DNA from 2 places in the Streptococcus downei MFe28 genome. Region 2 is predicted to be linked to the other one. Evidence: predicted binding sites of a transcription regulator. Region 2 holds the regulator's gene; the other holds the start of a gene.

Region 1 (12,006 bases), 1.5 Mb from region 2:
CTAATAAGATTCTGCGTGACTCTACAGACGAAGCGAAGGCAGTGGCTATCGAAACTGAAGCTCTCAAGCGTCAAAGTCGGGTCTTCCATCAACGCTTGCTCAGTACCATTGAAGGCCAGTTGAATATGATTAATTCACAAGAGTGGAATGAGCTCTTGCAACCAACGGCTGTCTACTTACAAAATTCTGACGAAGCCTTCAAGGAAGTTGTCGGAAAAGTTTTGGATGATAATCAAGTACTGACTAGTGCCGGAGCTACTCCTGCAGTTGAACCTGAGTCTACTGATGATGCTACTCGCCAATTTACTGAGTCTGAGATGGCAGAATTACAACGCCGTGTCGAAGAAAGCAACCGCATTCTTGAAGAGACCCAAAAGCTTGACTTGGGTGAAATCTCTGCAGCTATTGATGCTGCAGCAGATAGCACGGCTCAGGTTGACCCTGCAATAACCATTCAGGATACTTCAGAAATGTCAGCAACTGAATTGGCTGGCGGTGAAGCCCAAACCTTCAAATTGAATATTCAAGACTAGGGCAAGGCCTTAGTCCATCGGAAAACACGAGTACTCCCTAATATTTCCAGCGAGCAGGCGATGGTGGAAGACCTGTAATCTCTTAGGAAGGACTTATCATTTCCTATTTTCCTAGCTGAAGCCTCATACTCAATGAAAATCGAAATTAGCCAAGGCAACGAACCGAAGACAGTACTGGAGTACGGCAAGGTGAGTTAACGACCGAAAATTTTGATTTTCGAAGAGTATTAGTAGGTTAGGAGGGTGACCCCCTTATAGTCACAAGAGGGGTGGTCTAGTCTAGGCCATCTGAACTAAGGTGGTACCACGAGCTTTCGTCCTTTCACAGACGAAGGCTCTTTTTATTTTTCTAATCCGTCTTGTAAGCCAGTTCAGGTCTAAAGAAGTTAGGCCTGAAAGTTTAGTCTTCATTGTCGGATATGAGACTTTTGCTAAGCTAGGATTAGAAAACTCACTTAACAATGAAAGGTGTTTTATTTTATGAAATTAAAAGAGACTTTGAATCTTGGGAAAACGGCATTTCCAATGCGGGCTGGACTTCCCAACAAAGAACCCAAGTGGCAAGCGGCTTGGGAGGAAGCAGATATTTATGGCAAGCGTCAAGAATTGAATGCTAAAAAACCTGCCTTCTTCTTACATGATGGCCCTCCCTATGCAAACGGAAATATCCACGTTGGGCACGCTCTGAATAAAATTTCTAAAGATATTATCATCCGCTCTAAGTCTATGATGGGTTACCGAGCGCCTTATAATCCAGGTTGGGATACCCACGGTCTTCCAATCGAGCAAGTCTTGGCTAAAAAAGGCGTTAAGCGTAAAGAAATTCCTCGGGCTGATTACCTAGAAATGTGTAAGGAATATGCGCTTTCCCAAGTGGATAAACAAAGGGAAGACTTCAAGCGTCTGGGTGTGTCAGCTGATTGGGAAAATCCTTACGTCACCCTGACCCATGACTACGAAGCTGCTCAAATTCGAGTTTTCGGTGCTATGGCTGACAAGGGTTATATCTATCGTGGTGCTAAGCCAGTTTACTGGTCTTGGTCGTCTGAATCTGCCTTGGCAGAAGCTGAAATCGAATACCACAACCTAGTTTCAACCTCTCTTTACTATGCCAATAAGGTTAAGGATGGCAAGAGCATTCTGGACAATGATACCTACATTGTAGTCTGGACGACAACACCATTCACCATTACGGCTTCTCGTGGCTTGACTGTCGGCGCAGACTTCAGCTATGTGAGTGTTCAGGTTGCTGGCGATGATCGCAAATTTGTCGTGGCGGAAGAACTCTTGGACGATTTGGCTGGACGATTTGGTTGGTCTGATTTTAAGGTGCTGGAGCGCTACTCTGGTTCCCAATTAGAATACATCACGACTGAGCACCCTTGGGATAGCCAAGTAGAAGAAGTTGTCATGGTCGGCGACCATGTTACCCTTGATTCTGGTACTGGTATCGTCCATACTGCTCCTGGATTTGGTGAGGATGACTATAATGTCAGCCTCAAATACGGTTTGGAAATCTCTGTCACCGTTGACAGTCGTGGTATCATGACTGAGGAAGCTGGACCTGATTTCCAAGGCCAATTCTACGACAAGGTTCTGCCAACAGTCCTTGAAAAATTGGGGAATTTGCTTCTGGCCAAGGAAGAAATCACCCACTCCTATCCATTTGACTGGCGGACTAAAAAGCCAATCATCTGGCGGGCAGTTCCTCAATGGTTTGCCTCTGTTTCTAAATTCCGTCAAGAAATTTTGGATGAAATTGAAAAAGTTGATTTCTTCCCATCTTGGGGTAAGACACGTCTCTACAATATGATTCGGGACCGTGGCGATTGGGTTATCTCCCGTCAACGGGCCTGGGGTGTACCTCTGCCAATCTTTTATGCAGAAGATGGCACAGCTATCATGACCAAGGAAGTTACCGACCATGTGGCCGATCTCTTTGCCCAGCATGGTTCAATTATCTGGTGGGATTGGGAAGCCAAAGACTTACTTCCTGCAGGCTTCAGCCATCCTGGTTCACCAAATGGCCAATTCACCAAGGAAACCGACATCATGGATGTTTGGTTCGACTCTGGATCTTCTTGGAACGGGGTCATGAATCAAAGAGAAGGTCTGGGCTATCCAGCTGACCTTTATCTGGAAGGTTCTGACCAGTACCGTGGTTGGTTTAACTCTTCCCTTATCACTTCTGTGGCGGTCAACGGTCATGCGCCATACAAGGCAGTCCTTTCTCAAGGATTCGTTCTTGATGGTAAGGGTGAAAAGATGTCTAAGTCCAAGGGCAATATCATTTCGCCAAATGATGTGGCCAAGCAGTACGGGGCAGAAATCCTCCGTCTTTGGGTAGCTTCTGTTGATACCGATAATGATGTGCGGGTTTCCATGGAAATTCTCGGCCAAGTTTCGGAAAGCTATCGGAAGATCCGCAATACCCTGCGTTTCCTTTTGGCCAATACCAGTGACTTCAAGAAGGAGCAAGCCGTCGCCTATGAGGACTTGCGCTCAGTTGACCAGTACATGATGGTTAAGTTCAACCAATTGGTTGCCACTATTACCAAAGCCTATGAAAATTATCGCTTTATGGACGTCTATAAGGCCGTTAACAACTTCTTAACGGTAGATTTATCTGCCTTCTACCTAGACTTTGCCAAGGATGTTGTCTACATTGAAGCAGCCGATAATTTGGCCCGTCGGCAAATGCAAACCGTCTTCTATGATATCTTGGTTAAGATTACCAAACTCTTGACTCCTATTCTTCCTCATACCTCTGAGGAAATCTGGTCCTACCTAGAAGATGAAGCTGAAGAATTTGTTCAGTTGGCTGAGATGCCTCAAGCAAGAAGCTTTGCTAACCAGGATAGCCTGCTAGAAGCTTGGGACGCCTTTATGACTTTCCGAACTCAGGCACAAAAGGCTCTAGAAGAAGCTCGTAACGCCAAGCTTATTGGTAAGTCACTAGAAGCGCACTTGACGGTCTACGCCAGCCCAGAAGTAGCTGCGGACTTGGCAGCACTCAATAGCGACCTGGCTCAATTGCTGATTGTTTCAGAACTGACGATTTCCCAAGAAGAAGCACCCGCAGATGCCCTTCGCTTTGAAGGTGTGGCCTTTAAGGTTGAGCATGCTGCTGGTCAGGTTTGTGATCGTTGTCGCCGGACTGATGTTACGGTCAAGGAACGCTCTTACGGCGTCACCATCTGTGACCACTGTGCGGATATTGTCGAAAACAATTTCCCTCAAGCCGTTGCTCAAGGCTTTGAAGTCAAGGCTAAATAAGACCTTGTATCATAAGAAAAAGCTTTACAGTCCGCCAGGATTGTAAAGCTTTTTTACTAGACTTTTTAAAAATCAGAGCTTGCCACCGTTGTACTCAATGAAAATCGAAAGCCCCGAGGTAACGGCATGGGTAATCGGACGTGGCACAAGGCCAACTCTCGGTGTCACAAAGGTTGAATAAGTTCAAGATGCAGCCAAATCTGCTAACCTTACCCTGACTGTACAAGAAGTCCTGCCGCTAAGTTCATTACCCTCAAGGACTTTTGATTTTTCTTGACTATCATAAACTGGCAAAAGAAAAAAGCCACTTATCCAAGTAGCCTTTGTCTTTATGCACTTGTTGGAATTGAGATTTCAATCAACTTTTCTGTGTGACTTGATTTGATTTTATCAGGGATAATAATATCAGGATCAATTTTCCTTTTGAAAAAGAATTCGCGAATGGTTTCTATTTCGCTATCCTTGATGGCCCGGTGCCGATTCGAAATCAGGAGCTCATAGTGACCAGGTGCTTTAGAAAAGACGACATCGCTGTTACCAGCAGAATAAACTTCAACTAATTCAGCATCGGTATTGCGCAGCTGATTACGAACAAGCGACGGGTGGCTGCTCGTTGTGTTTATTAGTCTCATTGAAGACCTCCTTGTGAACCTTGCATAGTCATATTATAGCACGATTTTTTGAAAAAAGTGGGAGTTAGAAAAAATTGTGAGATTTTTTCCATTTCTCAATGCCCCACTTGTGGCTACCTCTTTTTAGCTTTTCTAGAGCCTGGTCAATAGGGAACCAGGCTAGATTGTTGAAATCTTCTAGAGGTTTATCAACGGCAGTGTAGCGGGTTGCTTCGTAAATATAGGCAGGATTGTAGAAGTAGGTGTCGCGGTGGCTGGAATAAAAGTACTCATCGGCCTGACCGTAATACTCACCCAGCTCTGCCTTGAAGCCCAGCTCTTCAATCAGTTCACGTTCTAGAGCAGACAGCTGGTCCTCACCAGCTTCAATTTCACCACCCGGCAAGAACCAGGCTCCGTTTGGTGCCTGAACCAAGATGATTTTTGTCTGCTCTGGATTAGGGATAACGGCATAGACCCCATAGCGGGCGACATAGTCCTTGCCTGCCTCTTTTTGGCCAAATGTAGGAGTGGTCATAGGAATTCCTCGTCTCTAATTTCTTGAGTTTATTATAACACATGAAGGCAGACTAATTATTTTCTTTGGCTGAAAATCTTCTAAGTTCGCCTAATAGCCCGAAATTTTTTACTAATTAAGAGGTGAAAACTTCTTTTCTGGACTTGTGATAAGGTCTCTACTATAGGAAGCTAAAAAACCTGTCTCTAGCTAGGGACAGGCTTCTTGGTAGGGCTATTCTTTAAGGGACTTTTCCTCTTGGGTAGCTTGGCTGACTTTAGCAGCCTTGATGCTAATCTTACCGTTGGAGGTCATGACGGCCTTGAAGTTCTTTTCACTAGGATTTTCTAGGTAGAAGTCGGTAATGGCATCTTCGATATGGTCTTGGATGGTCCGACGTAGAGGTCTAGCTCCCATCTTAGGATCATAGCCGAGGTCAACCAATTTTTCCTTGACCTTGTCGGTAACTTCCAAATGAAGGTCATTGCTGGACAAGCGTTTGTTGACATCGTCCAACATGAGGTCGACGATATGGAGAAGGTTGTCCTTACTCAGAGCCTTGAATTCAATAATACCATCGAAACGGTTCATGAATTCTGGGCTAAAGAAGTTGCTCAATTCTCCAAGGACGGAATTGGTCCGACCTTCGCGGGCAGCTCCAAAACCGACAGAAGCTTCAGATTTACCGGTACCGGCGTTTGAAGTCATAATGATGATGGTGTCTTTGAAGCTAACGGTCCGACCTTGGCCATCGGTCAAACGACCATCGTCGAGAACTTGCAGGAACATGTGCATGACATCGGGATGGGCCTTTTCAACTTCATCCAACAGGATAAGGGAGTAGGGGTTGCGGCGAACCTTTTCGGTTAACTGACCAGCCTCTTCATAACCAACATAACCTGGAGGGGCTCCGACCAATTTAGCCACGGCATGTTTTTCCATGTATTCGGACATATCAAAGCGAATCATGCTGTCAGCTGATCCGAAGAGCTCAATAGCTAGTTGCTTGGACAGCTCGGTCTTACCGACACCAGTTGGTCCAACGAAGAGGAAGCTTCCAATTGGCCGATTTGGGGCACCGAGTCCGACACGATTACGACGAATAGCCTTGGCAATCTTATCAACAGCGTCATCTTGGCCAATAACCCGAGACTTAAGATCGTCTGCCAGATTAACCAGTTGGGACTGTTCTTTTTCTTTCAAATCACCGACTGGGATATTGGTCTTTTCTTCAACGATAGCCTCAATATGCTTTTCGGTGATGACAGGAATATCTTGCTCATCCAGTTGCTGGGACTGCATTTCCTTGTACTTGGCAATCTGATCGCGGAAGTAGGCGGCCTTCTCAAAGTCTTCTTCACGAGTGGCTTGAGCCTTGAGATTCTCAGCCTCGACCAAGCGTTGGTCAATTTCCTTAGGATCAACGAAATTGAGTGTCAGGTTCATCTTGGAACCGGCCTCATCCAAAAGGTCAATGGCCTTATCAGGCAAGAAGCGGTCCTGGATATAGCGATTGGAGAGAAGAGCCGCAGCTTCAATTGCCTCATCAGTATACTTAACATGATGGTAGTCCTGATACTTGGCTTGGATACCATGGAGGATGGTGATGGTTTCTTCAACGGAAGGTTCATCCACCTTGACAGGCTGCATCCGTCTTTCCAGGGCAGCGTCCTTTTCGATAATGCGATATTCATTGAGGGTGGTGGCACCAACCAGCTGTAGGTCGCCACGAGCTAGGGCTGGCTTGAGGATATTACCAGCATCCATGCTACCGTCAGACGTACCACCGGCACCGACGATTTCATGGATTTCGTCGATGAAGAGGATGACATCCTGGCGCTGACGGATTTCTTCCATCAACCTTTGCATCCGTTCCTCAAATTGACCGCGGATACCAGTTCCTTGAACTAGGCTGACCACATCTAAACGGATGACTTGCTTACTCTGCAATTTTTGCGGAACACTGCCATCGACAATCTTTTGGGCAAGGCCCTCAACAACAGCCGTTTTACCGACACCTGGCTCACCGATGAGAACAGGATTGTTCTTGGTCCGACGATTGAGAATTTCAATAACTCGGACGATCTCTTGGTCACGGCCGATTACAGGGTCAATGTCGCCCCTACGGGCCATATCAGTGATGTTGATTCCAAATTCATCCAAGATACCTTGGGCTTGTTGGGGCTGAGCTTGCGGTCTGCGGCCCTGATTGCCACCGCCGTTATTACCGCCTCGGTTACCACCATCGCCACCATTGCGTCCCGCCTGTGATTGGGGAGAATTTGGTAGGTCTGGGTTAAAGGCACGGAAATTATTGAGATCTCCGAAGAAATCGTCAAAGAATGAATCCATGGATTGGTTTTGATGGCTTTGAGGATTTTGGCTGGTTAAATTACTGTTGAGAATATTTTCTGGATCAGCCTTCATAATCCGGTAGCAGTTTTGACAGAGATCAATCTGCTTTTGCTGGCCGTTGACATTTGTATAGAGATGTATGCTCGCATCATTGAGCTTACAATTTTGACATAACATAGGAAACCTCCGATCTCGACCGATAGTCAATAATGGTCAAAATCTATGGTGTTATTATAACACTCAAACTATAGAAAGCAAGTAAAAAGATTGTTTTTTTAGCAGATGAAAAGCTAGAGTGCTAAAAGTGAATAAAATACAAAAACGTCTTGACATTTCCGCAAAATAAGGTAGAATAACTGTATAAAAATTCAGAAAAAGGAAAAAGATATGGCTAAATCATTTTTAAAAGAGATAGATTTCACAAAGGAAGAGCTCCTAGGCTTGATTGATTCAGCTGCCAAGTTTAAAACCCTCAAAAAGAAGAAGCAGGCGCATAAATATTTAGAGGGGCTCAATATTGCCCTGATTTTTGAGAAGACCTCAACCAGGACTAGGTCAGCCTTCACGGTTGCTGGACAGGACTTGGGAATGAATGTGACCTATCTGGGGGCTGGAGAAACCCAGCTGGGCAAGAAGGAGTCTGTGGCGGATACGGCTAAGGTCCTAGGCTCCATGTTTGATGGCATTGAATATCGGGGCTTTAAGCAGGAGGATGTCGAAACCCTGGCCAAGTATTCTGGTGTCCCCGTCTGGAATGGCTTGACCGACAGCTGGCATCCCACCCAGATGATTGCCGACTTTCTGACACTCAAGGAACATTTCGGTAGTTTAGAAGGCCTCAGCATTGCCTATGTTGGAGATGGTCGCAATAATATGGCTAATTCCCTCTTAGTTACTTCGGCTATTTTAGGGGTCAACTGTACCATTATTGCCCCAGAAAGCCTGCAACCAGAAAAAGCGGTTCTTGATTTGGCCAAGAAGCACAATAGTGGAGCCAAGTTAGAGATAACTGCAGATCCTGCAGCAGTCAAGGGTGTGGATATGATTTACACCGACGTCTGGGTCTCCATGGGGGAAGATGTGGACTTCAAGGAAAGGATTGATTGGCTCCTCCCCTACCAAGTCAACCAAGGTCTGCTAGATTTGGCACAAAATCCCGACCTCATCGTCCTGCACTGTTTGCCAGCCTTCCATGATCTCAACACTAGTATTGGTCAAGAAATTTACGACAAGTATGGCTATAGTGAGCTGGAGATTACTGATCAGGTCTTCCAGAAGTACAGCCCCGTTATTTTCCAAGAGGCAGAGAACCGCATGCATGCTATCAAGGCCATTATCTATCAATCTTATCAAGAGGATTAGGTCCTACCAGAAGAAATTCTTTCTAGGCTAATGGAGACCTTGCTTATCGAATTTCAGTAAAATGGGTAACTTCTAAGAGATAAATTTCCCTATTTAAGGCTTTGACCTATCTCATTTCCCTAGTTTATGGTAAAATAAGACTGATTAAAAGATAAAAGGCACAAGGGGATAAAGTAGTTATGGGGGAAATTTTTCCCACCCTCATGTGCTTAGCTAAGGAGAATCTACATGGAATCACATTTGGTGAGAATCATTGATCGTCTCAATTTGATGACGACAGATGGGGGTAATTTGAAAAGGAATTTCGAGCGTGATGGCCAAGTCGTTGCGGAAGTTTCTTTTGCCAATGATCCTGAAAATGGTCCAGTATTCACATTGCGTGATGTTAAAGCGCGTGAAACCTATACTTTCGATAGCATTGACTTGATTGCTATGGAAATCTATGACCTGCTTTACTAAGAATTATCAGAAAATCAGACTCTCCTAGTGGTCTGATTTTTTTGCTGTGAACGGAGGAGACTATGACAGAAAATACGAATTCAGGAGCCAGTAAGTACCAAACCTACCTTATCATGAAGAACACCGCATCGAGCTTAGGGTTTATAGCACTCGTTCTCGTCCTTCTCATAGGGGCGACCCCTCGCCAGTCTTTCATCTATTCCAATCTTTTTAGCTTCCTCTGGACAGGCTTGAAGGTAGGAGGCCTGCAAGGCGGTGAGTGGCTGGTCTTGATAGCCTGTGGGCTCCTTGCCTTGACAGTCATTCTAGGTCAGATTAATCTGATGCGATACGTGAAAATCAAGGGAACCGATAAGGTCTTGCAATGGCTAACTTCTTGTCTAGGCATCATAGCTAGCCTCCTAATGGGCTACTGTCTGCTGGTTGGTTTAGTCTTAGTACCTGGCATTTTCTCCTTGCTACTTCTCATTCTTCTAGCAGCCAGCCTAGCCCTAGCTATTGTCAACCTTTTTGTCGGAATGGATTTCTCATTTGCGCCCGTGACCAGTAGCCAGTCAAGCACTGATAGTAGCCTTAGTCAGCCTGCTCAAAGTAAGCAAGCTACTGACAAGTCTGTAGCAGAAGAAGAGGAAAACTCACCATTTTTCTAAAGCAATTTAGATAATTGGAGCGATAACTATGCCTCGCCTAAAAAGCTGATTGGAGGTCTCTGCCAGCCTGGCAGGGCTTCCAATTGGCTTTTTATTTATCTGTCCTCTGACCTTTTCAAAAAATATACAAGAATCAATGAAAAATCAGAAAATTATAAAATGATATTGTATTATTATTCATTTTATGGTAAAATAATTTACAAATTTATTGACAAGGTGGCCTTGAAAGTGAGCCACTAATTGTCATGAGAAAGCTGCCTTTGGCTATCTAAAATAGGAGTAAATCTGTGAATTTCGATTTTTCTTTCTTGCCCAAATATTGGGGTTATTTCAACTACGGTGTCCTTGTCACCGTTATGATTTCTGTCTGTGTAGTCTTTTTGGGGACCATTCTAGGGGTCCTAGTCGCTCTAGCAAAACGCTCAAATATCAAGCTGTTAAATTACCTAGTTAGCTTTTATGTCTGGGTCTTTCGCGGAACTCCCATGGTTGTGCAAATCATGATTGCCTTCCTCTGGATGAATTTTAAGAGTGCTCCCACCATTGGGTTTGGAACAGTGGAGCTTGACTTCTCCCGCCTGATTCCAGGGATTATCATCCTTTCGCTTAACAGCGGGGCCTATATCTCTGAAATCGTTCGGGCTGGGATTGAAGCTGTTCCCAAGGGACAAGTGGAAGCGGCCTATTCCTTGGGGATTAAGCCAGCCAAAGCTATGCGCTATGTGGTTTTACCCCAGGCCTTCAAGAATATTTTGCCAGCTCTGGGTAATGAATTTATTACCATCATTAAGGATAGTTCCCTCTTGCAAACTATCGGGATTATGGAACTCTGGAATGGGGCTCAGACTGTTCTAGCAACCACCTACGTTCCGCTGGAACCTCTCTTGTTTGCAGCCTTCTACTACCTCATGTTGACAACCGTTCTGACGGCTGGTCAGAAGTGGCTTGAAAATCGTCTTGGGAAAGGACAAAAAGCATGACTGATACCTTGATTAGTATAAAAAATCTGCATAAATATTTTGGTAAGAATGAAGTCCTCAATGGGATTGATTTGGACATTGAAAAAGGCGAAGTTGTTGTTATCATTGGCCCGTCGGGTTCGGGTAAATCAACTTTCCTTAGAACCATGAATCTTCTGGAAGTTCCGACCAAGGGGACTGTTAGTTTTGAAGGTGTTGATATCACTGATAAGAAAAACGATGTTTTCAAAATGCGTGAAAAGATGGGGATGGTTTTCCAACAATTCAATCTTTTCCCTAATATGAATGTCCTAGAAAATATTACTTTGGCGCCAACCAAAGTCAAGGGTCAATCTAAGAGTCATGCTGAAGAAAAGGCTTATGAACTCTTGGAGAAGGTTGGGCTTAAGGACAAGGCCAAGGCCAATCCTACCTCTCTTTCAGGCGGACAGCAGCAGCGGATTGCCATTGCCCGTGGTTTGGCCATGGATCCTGATGTCCTCCTCTTTGATGAGCCAACGTCAGCCCTCGACCCTGAAATGGTCGGAGAGGTTTTGGCTGTTATTCAAGACCTAGCCAAGTCTGGTATGACTATGGTCATTGTCACCCATGAAATGGGCTTCGCAAAAGAAGTGGCCGATCGGGTCATTTTCATGGACGGTGGCGTTATCGTTGAGGAAGGAAGTCCTCAAGAAGTCTTTGACCATACCAAGGAAGACCGAACCAAGGACTTCTTAGGGAAAGTACTCTAAATCAAGAGAGATAGATTGATGGACCCCAGTAGATGGGGTTCATTTTTTAGTAAGGGTAAGGTTGAGATAGTCAAAGGGCTAGCCCCAAAGTCGCTAGCTTGCGACCAATAGCAATGGATGGGCGAAAATAGCTGGTCAACCAGAGCAATTCCTTCAAAAAGGGGCTAGAGATTCTAATCTTTGGCTCCTTTTTGAAATGATTCCAATCTTCTGAAAACGCTTATTTAACAGGCTTTTCTATGGTATAATGAAGGCAGAAAAATTTTCCGAACGGGTAGAGGAGGCCTAAATGATTTTACAAGAGGCGGATTTGAACAAATCCTACCAGATTGCCAGCATTAATCTACCAGAAGTTAGTCTGCGCCATCTGGCTAATCTGGGCCTCAAGGTAGGCACGACTCTTAAAGTTCTTTCCAAAACCAAATCCAGCGCTATTATCGTCTTAAAGGCTAATCGTCTGGCTTTTGATACCTCGATTTTGGCCAATATTGATGTGACCGAGCTGTCCGAGGAACAGGAGACTCTCCCTCTG
Region 2 (12,006 bases):
TCGTCGTAGGCAATTTCCTTAGCAGCTTCTAATTCCTTGCGGTACTTAGCCTTCAACTCATCAAGTGTTTCCACTTCTTCGTCAATATCTTTGGCTAATTCATCATCAAGGTCTGGAACTTCCTTAGATTTAACTTCGTGAACCTTGGTTGCAAAGACAGCATCTTTTCCAGCTAGGTCTTCTGCTTGGTAGTCAGCTGGGAAGGTTACCTTAACCTCAACCTCATCACCAGCCTTAGCACCAACCAATTGTTCTTCAAAACCTGGGATAAATTGACCAGAACCGAGTTCAAGAGAGAAGTTATCTCCCTTACCACCGTCGAATTCAACGCCATCAACAGTCCCAAGGAAGTCGATAACAACGGTATCACCGTTTTCAGCAGCAGCATCTTTGATGGTCAACTCTGCCAAGTTGTTGCGTTCCCGCTCAACCTTATCGTCTACTTCTTGATCAGAGACTTCCTTGCTTTCATCAACAGAAACTTCTAGGTTCTTGTAGTCACCCAATTTAACTTCTGGCTTGGTAACGACTTTTGCCTTAATAGACCAGTCTTGACCTTTTTCCATTGAATCGACATCAATTTTTGGCTGCGCCACAACATCGAGGCCACTTTCAGCCAGGGCTGCTTCATAGGCTGCTGGCAAGATAGCGTTCAAAGCATCTTCGTAGAGAGCCTCTTCCCCGAATTTTTGGTTGAAGACCGCACGTGGCATATGACCCTTACGGAAACCTGGGACATTCAAATTCTTTTTGACTTTATTGAAGGCTGTGTCAAGGGCGGGTTTGATTTGTTCTTGACTGATGGTAAATGTAAGCACGCCACGATTTGTAGCAGTGTTTTCAAATGATACAGACATCTTTTTCTCCTTAAAAATCGTAATACACCTTAGTCTATCATAAATAAAGGCTTTTTAAAAGGATTACCTGATTATTCTAGGGAAAAAATAGGCAGCTTCCCGTTTTTTTGTTAGACTAAAAGAGTCACTAGTCTAAAAAATGGGCCAAGCAAAGTCAGCGACACCTTTATCGTTTAAAAATCTCAGATTGGGTGCACTTGGCGGACTGAGAGATCCAAAGTAGTAGTGACCCATCTTCTTCTGGAAGTTGCTAGTCCTGAACCTGACTCCATCACAACTGATAATAGTGGACTAACTGAAAAACTGAGACAAACACCTATGATGGCTTTGCCCTCACCCACAAAAATGTGTAACCTTGGAAGACTGCGTATAAAAACCTCCGCCTTGAATAGGCAAAAGCTCTGAAACCTCGAAAGGAATGACGATGTCAATTTTAATCAAATACTGGGAATCCCTCCATTTTGAGGATTTAGCTGTTAATTTACTGGCTAAGGCCATCGAACTAGTCCTGCTTATCTTTGCCTTTATCATTGGCAAACAGATTGCTAACTGGGCCTTTGATAAATTCTTTAGCCATTCTCCAAGGCTTTTGGGCCAGACTGAAGGCAGGCGAAAGACATTAATCAGGCTCTTTCATAATGTTATGGACTATTTCCTCTACTTCCTACTCATCTATTGGATTCTCGCGATCTTAGGTCTACCGGTTTCCAGTCTCTTAGCCGGTGCTGGAATTGCTGGTTTGGCTATTGGGCTTGGGGCTCAAGGATTCCTGTCGGACTTGGTTAACGGTTTCTTCATCCTGATTGAGAGACAATTTGATGTGGGAGACTCTGTCACAGTAGATAAAGTCTCTGGTATTGTCTCCAGCGTAGGAATTCGAACCACTGAAATCCGTGACTTTGATGGGACCCTGCACTTCATCCCCAATCGGGAAATATTATTAGTTAGTAATAAATCACGTGGCGATATGCGAGCCCAGATTGACATTCCCATCTATGCCTCAACAAATCTGGACAGGGTGACCCAAATCATCAAAGACGTTAACGAAACTGAGGTCCCTAAGTCCCCAGAAATCGTTGGTGTCCCGAATGTTCTGGGCCCACGCACAGCCACTAACGGCCAATTTATCTTTCGAGTTGACATCTTTGTCCAAAATGGTCAACAGGCCAAGATTTATTCGCAATTCTATCGCCTCTATCAAGAGGCCCTGCTCAAAGCCGACATCAGCTTACCAACACCCAATACTCATAGCCTGCCAAGACAAAAGAGTTGAGCTCCTGCCCAACTCTTTTTAAACGATGTTAAAATCAGAACCTGAAAGCTATATCAAGTTTTGAGGTTTGCTAACGAACCAAGTAGTTTAAACGGGCGAAGCAAGTTTAAAAACAAAGGATGGACTTGCTGTCCCCTTAGAGAATTTCGCTTTTGACGATACTCAATTCTTACGAATGGGGTCTGCCTTATACTTGGCCCTGGCTCCCCCAATCAATTTAGGCCGACTGGCTAGGGCGGTGACATGAGCTCCACCCAACTCTCGCTCAAGAGGAAACAAGGGAACCTGGACTCGCTTGACGTGCATGCCGATAAAGGTATCGCCAATATCAAGACCAGCATGGGCTGTTACTTCTTCGACCTCAACAGGATTTTCCATATAGTCAAAGGCGGCTAATTGACCACTACCGCCCGCATGGAGACTAGGCAGGACATTAACAATTTCCAAATTCTTGCTTTCTGCTACCGCCTCTTCGACAACCAGAGCGCGGTTGAGGTGCTCACAGCCTTGGACAGCTAGGTGGACTCCCTTGGCCTGGGTCTCTTGGAGAATGGTCTTAACGATGACCTGGCCAATCTCTAGACTAGAATTCTGACCGATACGACCACCTGCAACCTCGCTTGAAGAGAGGCCCAAAACAAAGATTTGCCCTTTCTTGATGGCTGAGCGATCCAAGATGTCCTTAACGATAGCCCGCGTTTTCTTTTCTAATAGTTGCAAATCCATTAGCTTCCTCCCTTTCTCGGAAAGGCCTTATTAAAGGCTCGATAAAAGATTGCCCCTAGAAGGAGGCCCAAGAGGTTTTGGCAGAGGTTGCCCCAGATACCAGCAAGAGCCGCTCCCCAACCAAAGCCAAGAATCAGGGCAGCTAGAATGTATATCCCTACCATGGCAAGACTAGCAAGAACCACACCAATATAACGACGAGCGCCAGTCCAACCGGCAAAATAACCCTGAAGGCCATGAGCTAGGAGACTAAAAATCATATACTGGGGATAGCCTAGGAGATAATCCAAAAGAAAGGCTGATAGACCACCAACCACGGCACCCGAACGACTCCCCAGATAAAGGGCTGTAAAAAAGATACCTGTATCAAGTAAGGTTAAAAAGCCTGTCAGGGTTGGAATATTTACAAAACCCAAAGCCAAACTCAGAGCCGTCAATAGAGCTAAAAGTGTCAGCTGGCTTGTCCGATTATTTCTCATAGGCCTGCACCACCCCATAATCATCCGAATGCAAAATTGCCTGATAGACAAAGTCCTTGGCCAATTTGACAGCTTCAAATGGCTCTTTCCCCAAAACCAGTTGGCTAGCAATACTAGAGGCAAAGGTGCAACCAGCCCCGACATTATTTTTGTCTGACAGGGGTGCAGATAGAACCTCTAATCTTTTTCCATCGTAAAAAACATCCAATGTCTGATCTGAATCCAAACGCTTACCGCCCTTAACGATAACCGCCTTGGCTCCCATGTCATAGAGCTGCTTAGCTGCTAAGTTCATATCCTCAAGCCCCTTAATAGAAAGGCCTGTAAGAATTTCTGCCTCCGCCAGATTTGGGGTCACGATAGTGACATGAGGCAAAAATTGTAGGAGCTCATCTCGCAGGGCACTAACGGCCACATCGTGCTTTTCCTTACAAACAAGAACCGGATCTAAGACGATGGGCAGGCTGTCATGGGACTTGACGAAGGCTAGGGCTGCCTCAGCGACCTCAACATTAGGCAGGAGGCCCAGCTTAATTCCTGAAAAATCAATCGTTTTCAGGCTATCCAGTTGAGCCTGAAAAACCTGGGAATCCGTCGCAAAAACTTGAAAGCCTTGCTCGGTCATGGCCGTCAGGCAGGTCACCGCCAGAAAGCCCCTCAGACCATTGAGGGTATAGGTGGTCAGGTCGGCGTAGAGACCGCCACCGCTAAAAACATCGTTACCTGAAATCGCAAGTATCTTTTTAGTCATAAGTAATCTCCTTTAAATAAAGGCCATTGCCTGCTGCTGTAGGGCCAGCTAAATTTCTATCCTTGGCCGCCAAGATGGTTTTAATCTGACTGACCGGCATTCGACCATTGCCAATCTTCAAGAGGGTACCGACCATATTTCTGACCTGCTTATAGAGGAAACCATTCCCAGAAAAAGTGAAGACCAGAAAACCCGTTTTGGGATCACGTTCAACCTTGGCCTGGCTAATGGTTCGGACCTTATTTTCTACCGAAGTCCCAGAGGCTGTAAATCCCGTGAAATCATGAGTTCCAAGCAAATCAGCTATGGCTTCCTGCATGGCTCCTAAGTCTACTGGATAAGGAAAATGGGTGGCATAGGCTCGCATCATGGGATTCTTAGGACGGCCCGTATCCACCAAAAACTCATAGGTCTTGCTGTGGGGGTTGTAGCGGGCATGAAAAACTTCAGGGACCTGCTCAACGCTTACCACATCAATATCCTCAGGGGACTGGGTATCCAAACCGAAGCGAAGCTTCTCCTCATCACGGGTCTGGGGCAAATCAAAATGAATAACCTGTCCATAAGCATGAACCCCGCTGTCAGTTCGACCAGCCCCGTGCACCTTGACAGGATTGCCACTATTTAGTCGCTCTAAGGTTTTTTCCAATTCCTCCTGAACCGATCGCTCCTTGCTCTGGCGTTGAAATCCAGCAAAGAGGGTTCCATCGTAGGAAATAATAGCCTTATATCTTACCATGGCCCTATTTTAGCATGATATATTTGGCTTGCCCAGAGAAAAAGAAGGAATCTGTCCCCAGACAGATTTTATCAGACAAGGCATAAGCGACAGAACTAATAGCCTACTTGGAGATGAGCCCAAGAGTTTGCTCAGGGCCGTCAAGCAGAAGTTGAGTCTTGATGCCAGTAAATTTAGCGCCAAAAAAGGAGCAGACCCCTAATCTGCTCCTTACTTTATGATTCTATTCGCCATCAAAGGCATCTTTGACCTTATCGAAGAAGCCTTTTTTCTTAGGTTGAATGCTATTTTCACCACTAGCTGCCGCTAAGGCCAGGAGGGCTTCTTTTTGAGCCTCATTAAGCTTGGTTGGGGTCACAACATTGATGGTCACATGCTGATCACCTTGGCCATTGCCTCTCAAACGAGGGGCACCCTTGCCCTTGAGACGGAAGGTCTTACCTGTTTGGGTTCCTTCTGGAATGGTCATTTCAACAGCACCATGAACAGTTGGCACCTCTACGGTATCACCAAGCGCTGCCTGGGCAAAGCTGATATTGAGGGTGTAGTAGATGGTTGAGCCATCACGCTCGAACTTCTTGCTGGGCAGGACATTGATGATGACAAAGAGGTCGCCATAAGGACCGCCATTGAAACCAGCTTCCCCTTGATTTTGCAGGCGAATTTGTTGACCAGTTTCCACACCAGCAGGCACCTTAACAGAAACCTTGTGAGCCTTCTTTTCATGGCCAGTACCATGACAGGTGTTACATGGTTCCTTGATTTCCTTACCAGTACCGTGACAGACATCACAGGTCACTTGGCGACGCATCATGCCCAGAGGTGTTTGGGTATCAACATTGATAACCCCTTGACCATGACAGCGACTACAGGTAACTGGACTGGTTCCTGGCTTAGCTCCTGAGCCATGACAGGTTTCACATTCGGCTTCACGGTTATAGGTGATGTCCTTTTCAGCACCAAAAATCGCTTCTTCAAATTCAAGGTTGAGGCGATATTGAAGGTCATCCCCTTGGCGAGGGGCACTAGGGTTACGGCTGGCCCCACCGCCTCCAAAGAAGCTTGAGAAGATGTCTTCAAAGCCACCAAAACCGGAGCCATCAAAACCACCGAAGCCGCCTGCACCGCCGCCAAAGCCACCATTAGCTCCCGCTGCACCGTATTGATCATAGGCTGCCCTCTTTTGCTCGTCGCTCAGCGTTTCATAAGCCTCTTGGACTTCTTTATATTTGTCCTCCGCCCCAGCTTCCTTATTAATGTCGGGGTGGTACTTTTTAGATAATTTCCGATAGGCTCTCTTGATCTCATCCTGAGAAGCATTCTTAGAGACACCTAGACGGTCATAATATTCTGTATTGTTCATGTAAGATACCAAGACCGTAAAATTCGACTGAAAAATAGGAAATCAGGCGACGGAGCGATGCTCCTAAGCTGATTTCTCTTTTTTCCGAGAATTTAGGTCGGGTTCAGTTCCTTTCTAGCTTAGTAAAAGAAAGAACCAGAAATTTCCGTTCCAATTCGTTTCTTACCGAAAAATAGAGGCTGGGTTGCAACCTCTGGATTTCCATACTTTATGATTTATAGCGGAGTCGCATAGCCTTTCCGTTCGCTAACATCATATTTAGCTTTACAATTGTCACAATAGCAAAATGCATCTGAAAAAGTTGCTTGATAGCCGTAACCACTGCCATTCGGACGGTCTTTAGACCAGACAACAGTTCCTTCTCCACAAGGACATTTATAAGTTCTCACTCTCTCATCATATGTACCATTTTCATGTGTTTCATCAGAGATGAGTTCCAATTCAATTCTATCGTTCATATTAATACCTCAACATCTTACTTCTCAGTAAACTCACCATCTACGACGTCGTCGCCTGAATCTTTGGAATTAGCATCGTTAGCTTGGTCTGCACCTTCTGCTCCTTGTGAAGCAGTTGCTTGTTGGTAGAGCTTAACGGCTAGAGCTTGGGCCTTTTCGTTAAGGGTTCCCAATTTTTCACGCATGTCATCAGTGTCGCCTGATTCTTGAGCCTTCTTGAGGTCATCAAGAGCAGCCTGAGCAGCATCACGTTCAGCATCGAAGTCCTTGCCTTCGGTTTCTTCCAAGGTCTTTTCAGTTGAGAAAATAGCTTGGTCAACTTCATTCTTAAGATCAACTTCTGCCTTGCGTTTAGCATCAGCATCAGCGTTAGCTTCCGCATCCTTCATCATGCGTTCAATTTCGTCTTCGCTGAGACCATCGTTAGACTTGATGACAATGTGTTGTTCCTTTTGAGTACCCAAATCTTTAGCCTTAACAGAAACGATACCGTTCTTGTCAATGTCAAAGGTAACTTCGATTTGTGGCACACCACGAGGAGCGGCTGGAATATCGGTCAATTGGAAACGACCCAGGGTCTTGTTGTCCGCTGCCATTGGGCGTTCCCCTTGGAGAACATGGATATCAACGGCTGGTTGGTTATCAGCGGCAGTTGAGAAGACTTGAGACTTAGAGGTTGGGATAGTGGTGTTGCGGTCAATCAGTTTAGTGAAGACGCCACCCATGGTTTCAATACCGAGAGACAATGGGGTAACATCAAGCAAGACAACGTCTTTGACATCACCAGTGATAACACCACCTTGGATAGCAGCACCCATGGCAACCACTTCATCAGGGTTTACAGATTTATTTGGTTCCTTACCAGTTTCAGCCTTAACAGCTTCAACTACGGCAGGAATACGTGTTGAACCACCGACCAAGATAACTTCGTCAATTTCTGACAGGGACAAACCAGCATCAGACAAGGCTTGACGAACTGGGGTCTTGGTGCGATCAACGAGGTCACGGGTCAAATCATCAAATTTCGCACGAGAAAGGGAAACTTCCAAGTGGAGAGGACCAGCATCACCAGCAGTGATGAAAGGCAGGCTGATTTGTGTTTGGGTCACACCTGACAAATCTTTTTTAGCTTTTTCAGCCGCATCTTTCAAGCGTTGCAGAGCCATCTTGTCGTTTGACAAGTCGATACCGTTTTCTTTCTTGAATTCGTCAACTAGGTAGTCAATAATCTTTTGGTCAAAGTTATCCCCACCGAGTTTGTTGTCACCGGCAGTTGCCAATACGTCAAAGACCCCATCACCTAATTCAAGGATAGAAACGTCGAAGGTACCACCACCAAGGTCAAAGACCAAGATCTTTTCATCTTTTTCAGTCTTATCAAGACCATAAGCTAGGGCAGCTGCAGTTGGTTCATTGACGATCCGTTCGACTTCAAGACCAGCGATTTTACCAGCGTCCTTAGTCGCTTGACGTTGAGCATCGTTAAAGTAAGCAGGAACTGTGATAACAGCCTTTTCTACTTTTTCACCAAGATAATCTTCAGCGTAGCCCTTCAAGTATTGCAGAATCATAGCTGAGATTTCTTGTGGGGTATATTCCTTACCGTTTACAGAAACTTTTTCAGAAGTCCCCATCTTCGATTTGATAGAGATAACGGTATCTGGGTTAGTTACTGCTTGACGCTTGGCTGCATCACCTACGATGATTTCACCGTTTTTGAAGGAGACAACAGAAGGGGTTGTACGGTTACCTTCTGGGTTGGCAATAATTTTACTTTCAGTTCCTTCAAGAACTGCAACTGCTGAGTTTGTTGTCCCTAAGTCAATACCAATGATTTTAGACATGTTTTTTACCTCTTGTTTACTTTTTAATTTAATATTTTCCTTAGGTGGTGGGGACGGTAACAGTCACCTTCGGTGTCTCATACCTTAACTTTGAGCCTAAAGTCTCAAAGTTCCCCTACCTCAGAATAGATACTATTCTGAGGTTGTCACCACGGCGGAAAATATTGTTTCAGGCTCACTTCGTTCTCTTTTGTGAGCCGTTTTTCCTTTTTCCTAGTTTTATGTCGTTGCGGACAAGTTAGGGTTGCTAATTAGGCCATTTTCTATACCAATCGTTACTATTCGTGTGGAAAATGAGTAAGGTGCCTAGGCCATTCGCCAGAGCGATTGGCCTTTGCGGATGACTCGCTTAGCAAGCAAGAACATGGGCTAGTTATAAACCACGACCATAGCTGGTCGAAGTAGGCGGTCATGCAACTGATAGCCCTTTTGCAAAACTTGGGCAATGCTGTCAGCTGGATGGTCATCATCCGCTGGCAGGGTTTGAACGGCCATGTGGAAGTTGTGGTCGAAGCTCTCCACAGGGACCTCTTCGACTCCTTCTTCCTTCAGGGCCTGCAGGAGACTTTCCTGCACCATTCCAATCCCTTTTTTGACATCATCCGTCAAACCTTCAACGGCCAAGGCCCGCTCCAAGTTATCTAAGCTAGGAAGAACACCCTTGGCTAGGTCTTGTGAGCGATACTTTTGCAATTGTTGGCGTTCCTCATTAGCCCGTCGCTGAATATTTTGCATCTCAGCGTGAGCTCGTAAGAATTTATTTTCAAAATCCTCGGCCTTCTCCAAGGCTACTTCCAATTCACTCTTTTCAGAGAGCTCCTCGGGAGTTTTTTCTTGTGCCTCCTGCTCTTCTTGCGCTTCAGAAGTTTGAGCCTCTTGGGACACTTCCTCTTTTTCTTCTTTTTTAATATCCTCTGACATAATGCCTCCTTTTCAAAGAGTCTAATTGACTTCGTAATGGTTACTGCTCAAATAGCGATAAAAATCGGCCAACTTTATGGTTAAGACCCGACTGACAATATTCAGGAGTCCCATGGAGCGTTTATAGTCCATGGTTACAGGTCCCAACAAGGTCAAATTGCCAAAGCCCCGATAAGGAATCAAAAACTTATAAGAGAGTTGACTCAGAGCCTCAAACCCTTGCTTATCTTCATCAGCCAACCTAATCACATAGGCTTCTTCCTCATGGAACTGTTGCCGAATCATTAGGGCCAATTCCTGGATCTTATCCATGAGCCGATAGGTCTGATCATCCGAATACTTGAGCAAGTTTTCCTTTCCCGAAAGAAAAATCTTTTCGACAAACATTTCCTTGAAAATATGCTCAAAAAGTTCCAAAACATTATCGGTCGTCTTGAAGTAGCGTTGAACAATCTGGGGAATTTCCGTTCGAATCCGATAGTGGATTTCCATGACGGTTTGCCCCAAGAAGCGCTCTCTTACTAAACGACTGAGCACCAAGAGATCCTCATCAAGAAAATTCTTAGGAATGGCAAATTGGCTGGTAACCGTATTGGAATCATCAAAGGTCATCACCGCTAGGGCATCATGATGACTGAGTTTGACAATATCAAATGCGCTCAAGCGCTGATTGCTAGGTTCCACATCCAGGGTAATCGCCGTGCAAGCCGTCAGCTCGGCCAGGACATCACTAGCTTTTTTAAGAACATCTTCCAACTTGAAGAATTCAAAATCAAAAGCCTTGATAACCTGGTAGGCATCCCCCTCGTCAACCCGCTCTAAATTAAGAAGGTGGCTGACATAGTACTGAAAACCCTGCCGACTGGGGAGACGACCACTAGAAGTGTGGGCCTTTTCTAGGAGCCCAACTTTTTCCAAAGCTGCCATATCATTACGAATGGTAGCGCTACTGGAAGAAATATAGGACTGTAAGGCCTTGGAACCAACGGGCTCGTGAGTTTGGGTAAACAGTTCGACGATGATGGATAAGATATCATTTTGCCGTTGTGTTATCATCTCAGCGACCTCCGTTCATTCTATTAGCACTCTAAGTCATCGACTGCTAATTCATGGTTCTATTATACCGCTCTAAAATGACCTGTCAAGAGGAAAACTCAAAAAATTAGCACTCTTTTTTAAAGAGTGCTAATTCATCTATTCCTCTAAATACATCCCTTAACCATCATATTGGGTTAGATTTTTTTCCTGAATAATGGCAATTAGTTTGTTGGCATACTCAGGGTCAGTGTCCACCCCTGCCTTTTGCAGGGCACGAGCAGCCGTCGTATATTCTTCTGTAGTAGCCAAAGTTGTGTAGAGCTGCTTGCCCCAATAGCCTGAACTAATTTCCTCCATATAATCATAGAGGCTATCCTGCCAGTCCTTATAAATCTTATAAGGTTGCTTAACCGTCTGCCACTTGCCTTTTTCATAGGACTGGGTGGTCAAGACGATTTTCGGATCACCAGGCTGGGCTAGGACTCCCAGATAATTATGGTAGCGAACGGCCAATAAATTGGAACCGTAGTCGGTCGACTGGGCCCCCTGCGCAATCAGCACCGAAGCCTTAACCCCATAGGCCTTGGACAACTTCTGGGCAACTGGTGCCACCTCCTTGATAAAGGAAGCCTGACTATAGCTGGTTGTCACCTTCGTATTGGCTGCCTTGGTTCTCATATTTAACAGGAGCGGTAAAAGGACAAGGGCCAGAATGAGCCCAAAGACCATTATGAAAGGCCGAAACTTTAGCCTTGACTGCATCTTTATTTTCCTCTCTAATTGCGACGTCTATGTGGGTTAATTGGAAATAGCAACCTACATTAACTTGTAAGTGGGCTAGAGATTTTTATAAAAAGCCCTTAGACACTTCATCTCTATATTCGAGTTTTACAGAGGTTGCGAGAAATTCTGATCTCTTATTTTTTCAATTGGGCGACATATTCTTCCAAGCTCAGGTTATGCTGGGTCATATACTTGGCAGAGGCCTTGCCGACATATCGGAAGTGCCAATCTTCGTAATCAACACCGGTTGACTCACTCTTGTCCTTTTCGAAGCGAAGGACAAAGCCATAATCTGGAGCAATTTCCTTAATCTGTTCAACCACATTAGGATCACTTTCATTGAGGCTATCAATAGTACTCATGTCGATAGCTAGCCCGGTCTGATGCTCGCTGGCTCCAGCTGGTTGCGAATAGGTTTTGACCTTTTCCTGGGCCTGCTCCTCGGTCAAACTAGGGTCATTGGACATTTCTTGTTTGACGTAACTATCAAAGAGTTCCTTTTGATAGGCAACACTGCGATAGCCGGAGATCAGATGCTCACTACTGTCAATCTTCTGAGCGGCTGCCAGAAATTCCTTGACATTATCGGCAATCCGAGCATCGACCTTGATATTATCAACGGTTGTTAGGTCTGGGTTAAGCTCCTTAGTAACATTATCACGATTGACCAGAATCAACTGCCAGTCGTCCTTGGAAACATCTGGCAATCCTGAGTCCGAGCTTGAGGAAGCCGCATCAGACGAGGAGTTGGCATCAGCTCTTGCCAGCTGCTTG

What was found. Region 2 encodes HrcA, which represses chaperone genes, less so after heat shock. Its sites were predicted from a motif close to TTAGCACTCNNNNNNNNNGAGTGCTAA; they were not measured.
Region 1: the regulator HrcA is predicted to act here: its motif matches at 7,568-7,594, upstream of DYE66_RS09925 (ATP-dependent Clp protease ATP-binding subunit).

Annotation. Positions count from the first base shown of each region.
Region 1 is NZ_UHFA01000002.1:2,061,872-2,073,877, reverse strand. Features, by position in the region: gene DYE66_RS09945 (DivIVA domain-containing protein) at 1-533, shown strand, start outside; gene ileS (isoleucine--tRNA ligase) at 1,014-3,809, shown strand; gene DYE66_RS09935 (DUF1827 family protein) at 4,139-4,441, opposite strand; gene DYE66_RS09930 (NUDIX hydrolase) at 4,506-4,958, opposite strand; gene DYE66_RS09925 (ATP-dependent Clp protease ATP-binding subunit) at 5,172-7,469, opposite strand; gene argF (ornithine carbamoyltransferase) at 7,680-8,654, shown strand; gene DYE66_RS09915 (DUF1797 family protein) at 8,883-9,113, shown strand; gene DYE66_RS09910 (hypothetical protein) at 9,176-9,763, shown strand; gene DYE66_RS09905 (amino acid ABC transporter permease) at 10,051-10,743, shown strand; gene DYE66_RS09900 (amino acid ABC transporter ATP-binding protein) at 10,740-11,474, shown strand; gene DYE66_RS09895 (ferrous iron transport protein A) at 11,764-12,006, shown strand, end outside.
Region 2 is NZ_UHFA01000002.1:573,547-585,552, reverse strand. Features, by position in the region: gene tig (trigger factor) at 1-857, opposite strand, end outside; gene DYE66_RS02860 (mechanosensitive ion channel family protein) at 1,282-2,130, shown strand; gene DYE66_RS02855 (TIGR01440 family protein) at 2,293-2,856, opposite strand; gene DYE66_RS02850 (ECF transporter S component) at 2,856-3,335, opposite strand; gene DYE66_RS02845 (bifunctional hydroxymethylpyrimidine kinase/phosphomethylpyrimidine kinase) at 3,325-4,086, opposite strand; gene truA (tRNA pseudouridine(38-40) synthase TruA) at 4,079-4,825, opposite strand; gene dnaJ (molecular chaperone DnaJ) at 5,049-6,188, opposite strand; gene DYE66_RS10765 (hypothetical protein) at 6,404-6,646, opposite strand; gene dnaK (molecular chaperone DnaK) at 6,664-8,490, opposite strand; gene grpE (nucleotide exchange factor GrpE) at 8,860-9,411, opposite strand; gene hrcA (heat-inducible transcriptional repressor HrcA) at 9,433-10,467, opposite strand; gene DYE66_RS02815 (glycoside hydrolase family 73 protein) at 10,627-11,211, opposite strand; gene DYE66_RS02810 (M15 family metallopeptidase) at 11,367-12,006, opposite strand, start outside.